2 regions of the Marinospirillum alkalitolerans genome follow, and region 1 is predicted to be linked to the other one. Evidence: predicted binding sites of a transcription regulator. Region 1 holds the regulator's gene; the other holds the start of a gene.
The links. Region 1 encodes sigma-54, which starts transcription at its own class of promoters, with help from an activator protein. Its sites were predicted from a motif close to TGGCACNNNNNTTGCTNT; they were not measured.

Region 1 (6,357 bases):
GGTGATGACCAGCGCGGTGCCGCGTTTGACCCTGAGAGGGGAGATAGATTTAATCGAGCGCACGCTGGATCAGGAAATGAGCTTGGTCTTGCCAGTTGGGCAAACCCTGCCTTTGGCGGCTGTTCTGGCCGGTGCGCCTCAGGTTGGGGTGGTCTTGTGGCTGGTGCAGCGCTCAGTTGGGGGGCTGCTGGATAATCTGAGCCAAGCCCACTATCGCATTACTGGGCCGTTAGCCGACCCAGATATTCGTTTGCAGCGCTTGTTTTAAGAGGCCTCTGATTAACTACTGCGCTCATTCGTCTGGAATGAATGCTGTCCTGACTTGCGCCCGTGACCTTGATCAGAGGTTCCTTAAATCGATTCACTCAGCTTAATGCTGACTGTGGCGGGTTTAAAGCGGCTGGGGTTTTTCGGCTAGATCGCGCAAAAGACGGAAGATTTTGCGTGCTTGCGCTGGAGGTTTGCCCTCGGCGCGTTCCTTGCGTGCGTTACGAATCAGCTGGCGTAGCAGCTGAACCTCACACTCAGGCCATAAGGCCACAAACTCCTGTAATGCGCTGTCCTCTGTGATCAGACGTTCGCGCCAGTGTTCAAGTTGTTGGAAATGCTGAGCATAGGCATCTGAGCTGGCATCAAAGCGATCGACTCCCAGCTGAATGCGTTCATGATCAGCCGAACGCAGCAGCTTACCTATGCGTTGCAGCAGGCGGCGTCGGGCTTCGTGAGAACTAATGCGATGATATTCGCGCAGGGTCTCAAGAAGCAGGTCATCCAGTGGTAATTGCTTGAGCTGCTCTTTATTTAAATCAAGCAGTTTTTTACCCAAATCTTGCAGGGCGAGGGCTTGGCGCTTGAGTTCACTCTTGCTCGGACCGGAGTCCTCATGGGTATCCTGCTGGGGGGCTGACATTGACTTAGTCTTCCTCATCAAATCGATCTAGTATCAGCTGCTCTAGCGCGTGCATAGCAGCTTGTTCGTCTTCGCCATCGGCACGCAGGCTGATTTCAGTGCCACAAGGGGCTGCCAGCATTAGCAGCTGCATGATGTTGCGTGTACTGGCAATCTTGTTATCAAGGCAGATTTCTGTTTTGGCGGCAAAGGGCTGGCAGCATTGTACAACCTTTGTCGCTGCGCGTGCATGGAGTCCGCGCTTATTGATCAGCGTGATTTTTTTTTCGATCATGATGTTCTTCGTACAAGGAGCGGACTTCATCGGCTCAGCTGGGCGCGTTTAGTGCGGGCCAGATGAGAGATCTCGGTGGCGTACTTTAACATCTGCATGTAAGGGTGCAAAGTCACGGCCAAGCTGTTCGGCCAGATAAACGGAGCGGTGTTGCCCCCCCGTACAGCCTATGCCCACCGTGATATAGCTACGGTTGCTATCGATATAGGGTTGCAGCCAGGTCTCGACAAAGGTGCGAATCGAGGCCTGCATGGCTTGGGTGGCCTCTTGTGCGGCGAGAAACTGCTGCACACGGGCATCTAGGCCGGTGAGTTCACGCAGGTTGACATCCCAGTAGGGGTTAGGCAGGCAGCGTACATCAAACAGCAGATCGGCATCCAAGGGAACGCCGCGCTTAAAACCAAAGGACTGAAACAACAGGGTCGTTGGCTGCTGCTTGGTCGAGCCCACCTGCTGGGTGATGCAGCTACGCAGCTCATGCACACTGAGACGGGTGGTATCAAAGGTGGTGCTGGCAAGACTGGCCAGTGGATCAAGTAAGCGCTGTTCTTCTTCTATTGCTTCGAACAGTGAAAGCTGCCCATCGCGCGTCAAGGGATGGCGACGCCGTGTCGCAGAAAAGCGCTCCATCAGCGTTTTGGCGCTGGCATTGAGATAAACCAGATGCCATTGAATACCAGTGAGGGCCAGCTCTTGTAGTAGGTCAGGAAAGGCGGCGAGATCGCTAGGGAGATTACGCGCATCAATACTCACGGCAAGACGGCTGAGTTGGTGCTGGTGCTGTTGCGCCAGTGGCATCAGTAGACTCGCAGGGAGGTTATCAATGGCATAATAACCCAGGTCTTCAAGTGCATGCAGGGCGGCGCTTTTGCCTGATCCTGAGCGACCACTAATAATCACTAGCTGCATCACGCGCCTCCCTTGAGTTCGATTCTACCCAGAGCTTGAGGCTTCCAGGGGTGAGGTAATCAGTTGATGGAGTTGTTCAGCGACATCTGTTTTACGCAATGCCTTGCGCAGGTCTTCATCGGAGAACTTTTGCGCGAGCTCTGCCAGAGTTTGCAAATGGGCTTCATTGGCTTCTTCTGGTACCAGCAGCACAAAAATAAGATCAACGGGTTGGCCATCGATGGCATCAAAATCAATTTTGTCGCGTAAACGAATAAAAGTGCCTACGGCTTCGGAGCAGTGGCGCATGCGACAGTGAGGCAAGGCAATGCCCTGCCCGATACCTGTACTGCCCAGTTTTTCGCGGGCAATGAGACTTGAAAAGACCTCCTCGGCATCCAGCTGTGGAATCTGCTGGGCGATAAAGCGGCTGAAGTATTCAAGAACTCGTTTTTTGCTCCCTCCAGGCACCCCTGCCAGGGTGCGCTCGAGGGTCAAGATATCATTAAGTGGCATATCGGGTAGGGCAGCAATAATTAGTGAGTGGCGCCTTGGAGGCGAGCCTGGTTCTTTTCTTTATGCTTGATCAACTGGCGATCCAGCTTGTCAACCAGCTGGTCGATAGCGGCATACATGTCTTCGGTTTCGCCGCTAGCGTGGATTTCTCCACCGGCCACATTGAGGGTCGCTTCAGCGATCTGACGGAGCTTATCGACAGTCAGTGTGACTTGCACATTGGTGATCTGGTCAAAATGACGTTCTAGCTTGGCAAATTTAGTTTCAACATATTCACGCAAGGCGTTAGTCAGTTCAACGTGATGTCCAGTGATGTTCATTTGCATAAGAAAGCTCCTTGTCTTGAGTAGCATGAGATTTCATTGTAACCCTTTTTCAATGAAAGCAAAGCCTTGCTGGTCGCTCAGGGGCTAAAAATATCGCTTGACAAAGTGTGGGATGAAGAGGCTATCCAAGGCGTTTGCGTTCACTGGAAGGAGGAATATTCATCGCTTCTCGATACTTGGCAATGGTTCGGCGCGCAATCTGGATACCGGCTTCAGCGAGCAGCTCTGCCAGTTTATTGTCAGAAAGGGGCTTCTTAGGTGGCTCATTGTTGATCAGCTTCTTCAGCATGGCGCGAATGGCCGTTGAAGAGGCCTCGCCTCCTTGGGCTGTTGCCACATGGCTGGAGAAGAAGTATTTGAGTTCAAAAATACCTTTAGGCGTGTGCATGTATTTTTGCGTGGTGGCGCGTGAAATCGTTGATTCATGCATGTCGATCGCCTGGGCGATATCGGCCAGAATCATTGGTTTCATATATTCTTCGCCATGTTCAAAGAACTCCTGCTGGCGCTCAACAATCTTGCTGCCGACCTTGAGGAGCGTCTCGCTGCGGCTTTGCAGGCTCTTGATCAGCCACTGGGCTTCTTTGAGATGTTCTTTAAGGTACACATTGGTCTCACTGTGATCAGCGCGGCGAATCAGGTCTGAGTAGCGGGATTGGATGCGTAGCTTAGGCTGGCTTTCAGGATTCAGCTCAACACGCCAGCCCAGTTCAGTCCGTGTGACCAGTAGATCTGGAATTACATACGCAGCGGGTTCGCTTTCGATTCTGCTGCCAGGGCGTGGATGAAGGGATTGGATCAGCTGAATGACTTGCTGGAGTTCAGCTTCACTGTTCAGGCGCAGGCGTCTTTGTAAAAAGCGATAATCACGATTGGCCAGCACCTCCAGATATTGATCAGTCAGGCGCAGAGCTGCGCTACGCCAAGGGGTATCGCTGGGGAGCTGCTCAAGTTGTAGCAACAGGCATTCGCGCAAATCGCGCGCGCCTACACCTGTGGGGTCAAAATGCTGGATGAGTTTCAGGACAGCTTGCACGTCTTCAAGCTCTAGGTCGCCCAGAAGATCCGGCTCCTGGATTTTGAGTGCCTCAGTTAAGGCAGCCAGGTCTTCAAGCAGATAGCCATCGCTGTTGATGCTATCGATCAGTGCCTCGCCAATCAGGCGATCAGGTTCGTGGTGGACATTCAGGTTGAGCTGCCAGAGCAGGTGATCCTGTAGACTGAGTGCTTGACTGTCGCTAGCATAGTCTTCTCGATCTTCTTCCATCTGCGCTGAACTGGAGCCGCTGCTTTCAGGTGTGTAGATGTCATCCCAAACGGTATCGATCTCCAGCTCTTGAGGGATGCTGGTTTCCTGCCAGTCATCCTGAGCAGCGTGATCTACTTCTCTTTCTCTGCTGGATTCATCTGAGGCGCTGTCTTGGTGGTGGCTGGCCGTGTCCTCGAGTGGGCTGCTGGCTGCGGGTGTGTCATCCAGTTCTTGCTCTTCGAGTTCGAGTAGCGGATTAGACTCCAGTGCCTGCTGGATTTCTTGTTGTAAATCCAGCGTCGAGAGTTGTAGCAGATAGATGGCCTGCTGCAACTGAGGTGTGATGACAAGGCTTTGTGAAAGATTGAGTCCAAGACTGGGTTTCATCGACATAGTGCCCTAAACCTAAAAGCAAGAGGAAAGGTGGCTGCCTCAACAACCAAGCCATCTCTGTCGCCACTGAGGTCGGGCGTCAGAGGGTTTTTATCAGAGCGGGTCAACAAAAGGGTGCTAAGAGCGCTTAAATGACCAGATCTGCAGCGATTCAGGGTTGCTGGTTGGCGCTGAATCGACTCCGAGGGCCAGCATAGCAATTATTATGCCATTCGCTCAAGTGTTTTAAAGTCTGCGCTGTTCACAAGAGCGCTTCAGGTTGGTTGGAAAGAGAGCTTCAGGTTGGTTGGAAAAGGAGCCTAAGCCTTGAAACCCTCGCCCAGATAAACGCGGCGCACATCTGGATGGTGAAGAATCTGCTCGGCATTGCCTTCTGCAATAATGCGCCCTTCACTGACAATGTAAGCCCGTTCGCAGATTTCGAGTGTTTCGCGGACATTGTGATCGGTGATCAAAACGCCGATGTTTCTGGCTTGCAGCTGGCGAATAATGCCCATGATTTCTGCAACCGAGATAGGATCAACACCGGCAAAGGGCTCGTCTAGCAGGATGAAATCTGGCTCATTGGCCAGAGCGCGGGCAATTTCAACACGCCGCCGCTCTCCGCCAGAGAGGCTCATGCCTTTGCTGTGGCGAATATGGGTGATGGAGAACTCTTCTAGCAGCTGATCGGCGAGCTGCTGGCGTCGTGCTGGGCTGAGCTCTTTGCGCAGTTGCAGGATGGCCAGTAGGTTCTGCTCGACGGTTAGCTTACGAAAGATCGAGGCTTCCTGAGGGAGATAGCCCAAACCAACACGGGCGCGTCCATGCATCGGCAGCGCGGTAATATCCTGCTGATCCAGCCTCACTTGTCCGCCATCGGCTTTCACCAGGCCAACAATCATATAAAAAGAAGTGGTTTTGCCTGCCCCGTTAGGACCAAGCAGGCCAACGATTTCGCCTTGCTGTACTTCAAGGCTGATATCGCGTACCACGGGACGCTTTTTATAGCTTTTTTGTAGATGTTGAGCGCTGAGGCGCTTGCGGGATGCTGGTTTGGACATTAGGGGTTCTCACGGCGCTGAGGAGTGAGGATGATCTCGACACGGGAATCCGAGCTGGATTCAGGCAGCTGTTCGGCTTGTAGATCTTGGGTGGTGAGGTGATAAATCAGGCGGTGGCCTTGAAAGCTATCCTCACCTTGAATTAAACGTGCACGCCCGGTCAGGGTGATGGTTTCGGCGGCTGGGTGATAGTCTATCACTTCAGCCCAAGCCTCAACGATGGGCTGGTCGAGCTGGGGTTGATCGCGCATATAGGCCAAGGGGGTCTGACCTTCGGCGATGGCCTGCTCTAGCTCGCCTTGGGGTCCGCGAATTAAACGCAGGGTGCTGGCTTCGATCTTGAGTTCACCCTGTGTCACTTCGACTGTACCGCGATAGGTGGCTGTTTGTGTGTGCTGCTGCCACTCCATCTGCTGCGCTTGGACACGAATCGGTGCTTCTCGGTCTTCAGGCAGGGCTAGGGCATGGCTGGCGAGCAAGCTGAGGCTGAGTGTCCAAGCCAGATGTCGTGCAAAAAGGATCATGGTGCAAAGTCCTCGGTCGTTGTTGGCAGGATGAGATACTCACCCTCAACAGCTTGTAAAAGTTGCAGATGGCCCTGTTCTAAATCAGCCTCAAGGCCAATAGCAAGGGTCTGCCCAGCTTGGCTGATCAACGCGACAGGATCGGGAGTCCAAGCGCGTTGGGCCGCCTGATCGATCCAAAGACGTTCGGTCAGCAGGCTGGGTTGATAGGGGGAGTTGGCTTCTTCGGGGGCG
Region 2 (6,357 bases), on a different contig from region 1:
GAGGACTATGCCGTGGCCTTCCTGGATGAAGCAGAAACCGCACAGCATGCTTGGCAGCGGATGAGTGTGGCCTACTAGCCCCGACTAGCCGACTAGCCCCTACTGGCCTACTAGAAAGCGTCTTTCTGACTTTGGACTCCGGCCTGAGCTTTCAGGCCGCTTAACGAGGTGCATCATGTCACTGGATACCCAGTCTTCGCGTTTAATTTATGTCGGTGATGCCTACTGTGGTTGGTGTTGGGGGCGCGCGCCCCAATGGCAGGCATTGGCGGCAGTTTGGCAGCAAGAACTGCCGGTGGAAGTCATTTCTGGCGGCTTGTTTATCGGGCCTCGCGTTCAACCTATGGCACGCTTACCCTATCTGGCCTCAGCCAATCTGCAGATTCAGCAGATGACGGGGGCAGAGTTTGGTGCACCCTATCAGGCTCTGCTCAGCGAAGGGCGCTTTTGTATGGACTCCTTGCAGGCGGCACGGGGCTTGATCAGTCTGAAAAGCCAAGCCCCTGAACGCGCAACCGAACTCTTTCATCTGCTGCAAGCCGCTTTTTACCAGCAAGGGCTGGATCTTGGCGCATCGGCCACCTATCAGCAGCTGGCTCAGACGGCGGGGCTGGATCCTGATGCCGTTCTGCACACCTATGCCACCAGCGAGGCACAAGCCATTGCAGAATTTCAGCTCGCGCGCCAGCTGGGTGTCGAGCACTTCCCCAGTTTAGTGCTCTGGCATCAGCATCAGGCACATCCTCTGCCGATCAGCACAGCCAGCTTAGAAGAACTCCATCTTCAGATCAGAGCCCTCCTAACGCGCACCTAACACCTGCAAACTTTGATCCAGCGCCCCGACCAGCCAATCAATATCCTGTTCTTGAAAAGCCAAGGGGGGGCGTAGTTTCAGCACATTGCCATGTGGCCCAGCCACTGAGGTCAGCACGCCACGCTCGCGCAGGGCTTCGATCACATCCAAAGCCAGTTGTTGATCCGGTGCTTTGGTGGCTGGATCTTGCACCAGTTCAAGGCCAATAAACAGACCCGCGCCGCGCACATCACCGATAGAAAGATAACGCTGCTGCAGCCCTTTTAACTCCGTCAGCAATCTCTGCCCCATCTGCGCACTGTGTGCTTGCAGGCCTTCTTGTTGAATCACATCCAATACCGCTTGAGCCGCCGCCATCGCGACCGGATTACCACCAAAGGTATTGAAATAGGGCAGGTGATCGCTAAAGGTGGCCAGCACCTCTTCGCGTGCGATCAAACCCGAAACCGGAAAACCATTCCCCATCGGCTTGCCTGTGGTCACGATATCAGGCAGCACACCATGACGCTCAAACCCCCAGAAATGCTCTCCGGTACGTGCAAAACCAGGTTGGACTTCATCCGCAATAAACACCCCGCCCTGCTGATGTATCAGATCGATCGCTGGCTTCAGAAAACCGCGCGGCCCTGGCAACACGCCATCGGAAGAAAAGAGTGAATCGGCGATTAAACCCGCAAAGCGAATGCCGTGGGCGGCCATATCATCGATCTGCTGCTGAATTTGATCTGCAAACCAGGCCCCCAGATGTTCATGACCGATGCGATAGGCATCAGGGGCTGGCACCACGCGGGTCGTTGGAGAAAGCGGCTGCCCACTGCCCAAGGCAGGCGACACACCCGATGTCAGCGCGCTGGTGCCATGATAAGCCTCTTGCGTTACGATAATGCCGGTACCGCCACTCCAGGACTGGGCAACCCGAATCGCCAGATCATTGGCCTCGGAGCCAGTACACATATACATGGCACGATTGATTTCTGGCGGCAAAGTCGCCAGCAGGGATTCGGTATAGTCGAGAATCCCCTCATGCAGATAACGGGTGTGGGTGTTCAGCTGCCCCATCTGTTGATGGACGGCATCAATCACGGCGGGATGGCAATGGCCGAGACTGGCGACATTGTTATAGACATCAAGATATTTTTTGCCCTCGGCATCCCACAAATACTGGCCCTGCCCCTTCACCAGATGCACCGGACGGCGATAAAACAGTCGATAAGCACCGCCTAAGACCTGCTCGCGTTTGTGGGTCAAATCACGCAATGCCTGACTTAAATCGGCCGCATGCTCGGCACGAAAGCTGTTGGTATCCATAATCGTTGAACGAACATTCATCTCTTTTCTCCTGCCTATGCAATGGACTGAGCATCATCATGCCTTGGCCTTGGATAAAAAACTTGACGGCACACAGCAGAAAAAACCTTGTTCGGTCAACTTCACTCCATCTGAGGCGCCAGCTCCATCTGAGGTCAACAAGATGCGTTTTAAGGTCAAGCAGCCAGCCTGAAACCTGCGGCATGCTGCTTCCACCTTGCCAACCATCAGGAGCATCCATTATGAGCGCCTTACAATATGAAACGCTAACCAGCAGCCAGCTGACGCAACTGGCTTTACGCGCATTAAAAGCCTATCCCGATTCAGTCCAAGGCGAACTGCGTTTACTCTGTCGCTCGGAGAACGCGACTTTTGTCATTGAAACACCCACACAACGCTATGCCCTGCGTTTACATCGCGGCCATTATCACGATCAACAAGCCATAGAAAGCGAGCTGATGTGGCTGGATGCACTGCGCGCGGCCGATATTCAGGCACCCGAAGCGCTTTATGATCGACAAGGAGAGCGGGTACAAAAACTGCAGCTCGATGGTGAGCACCGCTATGCGGTCATCTTTCACTGGATGGACGGGGAGATGCCGACGACTGATGTCAGCCCTGAGGCCTTCTATCAGCTGGGTGAAATCACCGCGCAACTGCATCAACATAGCCGCCAGTGGCAAGCGCCGGCAGCGTTTAAAAGGATCATCTGGAATCATGAAACCATGGTCGGCCCACAGGGGCACTGGGGCGATTGGCGTGCAGCCAGTGGCTTGCCCGCTGAAGAACACCCGCTGGTCGAGGCGGCTTTAACCCAGATCCAGCAGGCCCTGATTGAGTATGGCCAGAGCCCTGAGCGCTATGGCTTGATTCATGCCGATCTGCGCCTGACCAATCTGCTGCGTCATCAGCAACAAACACGCGTGATTGATTTTGATGATTGCGGCCAAGGCTGGTATCTGCATGATTTGGCAGCGGCACTCAGCTTTGAAGAACATCATCCCAATGCGCCTCTGTGGGCCGAGCGCTGGTTGGCGGGGTATCAAGCTCACTGCCCTTTGTCGGCCGCTGATTTGGCAGTTCTTCCCAGCCTGTTTTTGCAAAGACGCCTGCAAATGACAGCCTGGATTGCCTCTCATGCAGAAACAGAAACCGTCCGCCAACTCGATGCGGATTGGATGCAGCATACGCTCAGACTCTGCCGCCAATATCTGGCGCAGCCTGAGCGCTGGCCCCTAGGCTGTTAACGCACCAAGAAGGACGGGCTGCACCATAAGAAGTCATTCTTCTCGACTCAGGTGCCATCAATCAACTGATTCTTATAGGTTTTACGGGTTGGCACAGGCTTTGCTCTCTCTGCAGGTTCGCGTTTTTCCTGCAGATGGAGCCTCAGCATGCAAGACCTTCTTCCCCAGCATGTCAGTGCTATTTTTTCTACCACGCGGGCAGGTCATCAGGGTGTGCTGGCCGCAGCGGCAACAGGTTTTAGTGATTTCATTAGTCAGCAGGGCGGGGATCCTGAGCGGATTCTCGGCCACAGCGGGCTAGATCCTGAGCGCTTGGCGTGCCCAACGCAAAGCCTCAGCCTGATTCACTACTGCCAAGCGATGGAAACCGCAGCTGAGCAGCTCGGTCAGGATAACTTTGGGCTGCATTATGGTTATCAGTTTCAACCTCAGTCTCTCGGCCTGCTCGGCTATATAGGCCTCTGTTCTGCAACCGTGGAGCAGGCTCTGATTAACTTGGTCCATGCCTTTCCTTATCATCAGCATGATACGCTGACGCGCTTGGTGGATCAGGGCAACAGCTGGCGTTTGGATTATCAGGTGCGCCACGGCGGGATCTTGTGTCGGCGTCAGGATGCCGAACTGACACTGGGCATGTTTTTAAATCTGCTGCGCACCGGGCTGGGACCCCAGTGGGCGCCCAAGGAAGTTTATTTTGAGCATCCACGACCTGAGAACTGGCACGAACACTGTAAGCTCTTTGATGCCCCCGTGTATTTTGATCAACCCTACAATGCTCTCGTGATCCCCAAAAGCCAGTTACAACGCTCGATGCCGGATCACAATCCAACTCTTTTGCTGGTGATGCAAGATGCCATTCAGCGGCTGAATATCCAGCCACCACGCCAGAGCCTAGCCGAGCAGATTCGGCTGGAGATCCAACTGCAGCTGCCCCAAGGTGAGCCATGTTTAGAGCAGCTGGCAGCCAAGATGCAGACCTCTCAGCACAGTGTGCAACGCCAGCTGCAGCAGGAAGGCACCCACTTTAGCCAGCTGGTTGATCAGGTCCGTCAGGATTTGGCGCAGCACTATTTAAAGCAGAAGCAGATCAGCATTTCAGAAATGGCACTGCTTTTGGGCTATTCCGAAGTCAGTGCTTTTTCACGCGCGTTCCGACGCTGGTTTACCTTGAGTCCGCGCCAGTGGCGCTGCCAGTATCTGGCGCATCACGCACCATTGGCAGCGGCTTCCTAGCTTAGGAAGCCGCTGATTAACTGCTGCGCGGTCATGCTGCGTTGATCAGAGTGTTCCTTAGCGCACGATCCCAAGGCCAATACGCAGCGTAAAATCGACTCGCTCGTTATAGGTGAGCATGCTTTCGCCGTAACCGCTAAACGCCTGTGCGAAGACAAACCCACCCGTACGCCAGGCTATCGGCATGCGTAGAGGATAGCTGGCATCCATCTGCACGGTATGGCGTCCACCATAGCCATAGCGATACAAGCTGCTCAGCACCAAGCCATCCTCATTGCCATAGCGCAGCAGATAATCAACATGGCCACGGTACTTGGTCAGATCGCGGTTTTCATCGCCCTTGGTCAAATACACCAAGGCGCGCGGGATAAAATAAAAATCGCGGCCCCACAGCTGAGTGCCCCAGACAGGCTGCACAAAGAGCGTATCCATGCTGCGTGAATCATCGCCATCTTCTCCGTTCGATTCATGGTAATAGCCTACATTCAACACAGGCGCGACGGGGGTATCCAGCAGCTCAAAGAACAGGCTGGGTTTATAGCTGGTGTCCTCAAAAGGCACAGATTGGGCAGACCAGTTCCAGAGGCTGGTTTGGGTATAGGAAAGGTGCAAGCGCCCTAACAGCGGGAAGCGCTGCACAAACTCCGTGTTTTCATCAAACAGCCGATATTTAAAGCTGAACTGAAAGCGGGCTTTAATATCCTCACCTTCACCGCTGCCTGCAACAAAGTACATGGGTTCATGCACGGTCAGCGCGGCCATCGGTGAGTTCATATACTCTTCCAAGGCTGTCGGTGCTGCTGGCGTGGTCGCAACTGCTGCTTCTGACTCTTGAGCAGTAGTCTCCACGGGTGGCAACAACCAAGGCTCAGGCTGAGGCTCAGCCAGCAGCGCAAAGGGCAAAGTCAGTAGCAAAAAGGCAGCACACCACAAAAAGGCAAAAGGCGGGGCCTGTTTCATCAATCAAATTCCTTGTTTTGGGCCTGCCAAGCGGCAAGCTGTTTGGCGGTCAGACCAAGAATGTTTTGGCGCGCTTCTGGGCTAATCCAAGCACTATGTGGGGTCATGATCAGGTTCAGCTCTTCATCCAGCGCCTCTAACAGCGGATGTCCCTGCACTGGCGGCTCTGTTGTCAGCACATCCATCGCCAAGCCCGCAATCTGTCCTCGACGCAGTGCGTTCAGCGCGGCCTGCTCATCCACTATGCCGCCACGGGCTGTGTTGACGATTAATAACGAAGGCTTGGCTTGGGCTAACAAGGCAGCGTCCAAAAGGTGGGTCGTGGCAGGCGTGAGCGGACAATGAAAGCTCACGGCATCCGCTTGAGGCAAGAGCGCCTGAAAAGAGGCATCACCAGCATGCGGATCATCCGTTCGTGCCGCAAACATCACCTGCATCCCTAAGGCTTGGGCCAGCTCGGCCACACGCTGACCCAGCTCACCACGCCCGACCAGCAGCAGAGTTTTACCGGCTAACTGGGTTGTCTTGTGCTGCATCAGGCAAAACTGCGCGCTCTTTTGCCAGTCACCAGCGAGCAGCGATTTTTGATAAAGCGGCAAGCGGGTGGCCAAGGCCAGCAACAGCATCAGGCTATGCTGGGCCACGCTTTCAGTTCCATAGCCACGCACATTGTGGACTGAGATACCCAGTCGTGCGGCAGCCTCTAGATCGATGTTGTTCATGCCCGTTGCCAGCACACAAATCAATTTCAAATGGCGGGCCTGAGCCAACTCTGCCTCACCCAGGCGCACCTTG

Region 2: a site for sigma-54 is predicted at 3,459-3,476, ahead of qhpR (AraC-like transcriptional regulator QhpR). Genes of this name have one in related genera too.

What each region holds. Positions count from the first base shown of each region.
Region 1 covers NZ_JBANFI010000004.1:238,444-244,800, reverse strand. Annotated here, with positions in the region: gene V6U78_RS08075 (YhdP family phospholipid transporter) at 1-268, shown strand, start outside; gene yjgA (ribosome biogenesis factor YjgA) at 392-910, opposite strand; gene V6U78_RS08065 (HPr family phosphocarrier protein) at 915-1,184, opposite strand; gene rapZ (RNase adapter RapZ) at 1,233-2,093, opposite strand; gene ptsN (PTS IIA-like nitrogen regulatory protein PtsN) at 2,118-2,588, opposite strand; gene hpf (ribosome hibernation promoting factor) at 2,609-2,914, opposite strand; gene V6U78_RS08045 (RNA polymerase factor sigma-54) at 3,036-4,556, opposite strand; gene lptB (LPS export ABC transporter ATP-binding protein) at 4,856-5,599, opposite strand; gene lptA (lipopolysaccharide transport periplasmic protein LptA) at 5,599-6,123, opposite strand; gene lptC (LPS export ABC transporter periplasmic protein LptC) at 6,120-6,357, opposite strand, start outside.
Region 2 covers NZ_JBANFI010000007.1:54,437-60,793, reverse strand. Annotated here, with positions in the region: gene V6U78_RS11255 (NAD(P)-dependent oxidoreductase) at 1-78, shown strand, start outside; gene V6U78_RS11250 (DsbA family protein) at 176-814, shown strand; gene V6U78_RS11245 (aspartate aminotransferase family protein) at 800-2,143, opposite strand; gene V6U78_RS11240 (phosphotransferase enzyme family protein) at 2,365-3,369, shown strand; gene qhpR (AraC-like transcriptional regulator QhpR) at 3,517-4,602, shown strand; gene V6U78_RS11230 (phospholipase A) at 4,660-5,562, opposite strand; gene V6U78_RS11225 (D-2-hydroxyacid dehydrogenase) at 5,562-6,357, opposite strand, start outside.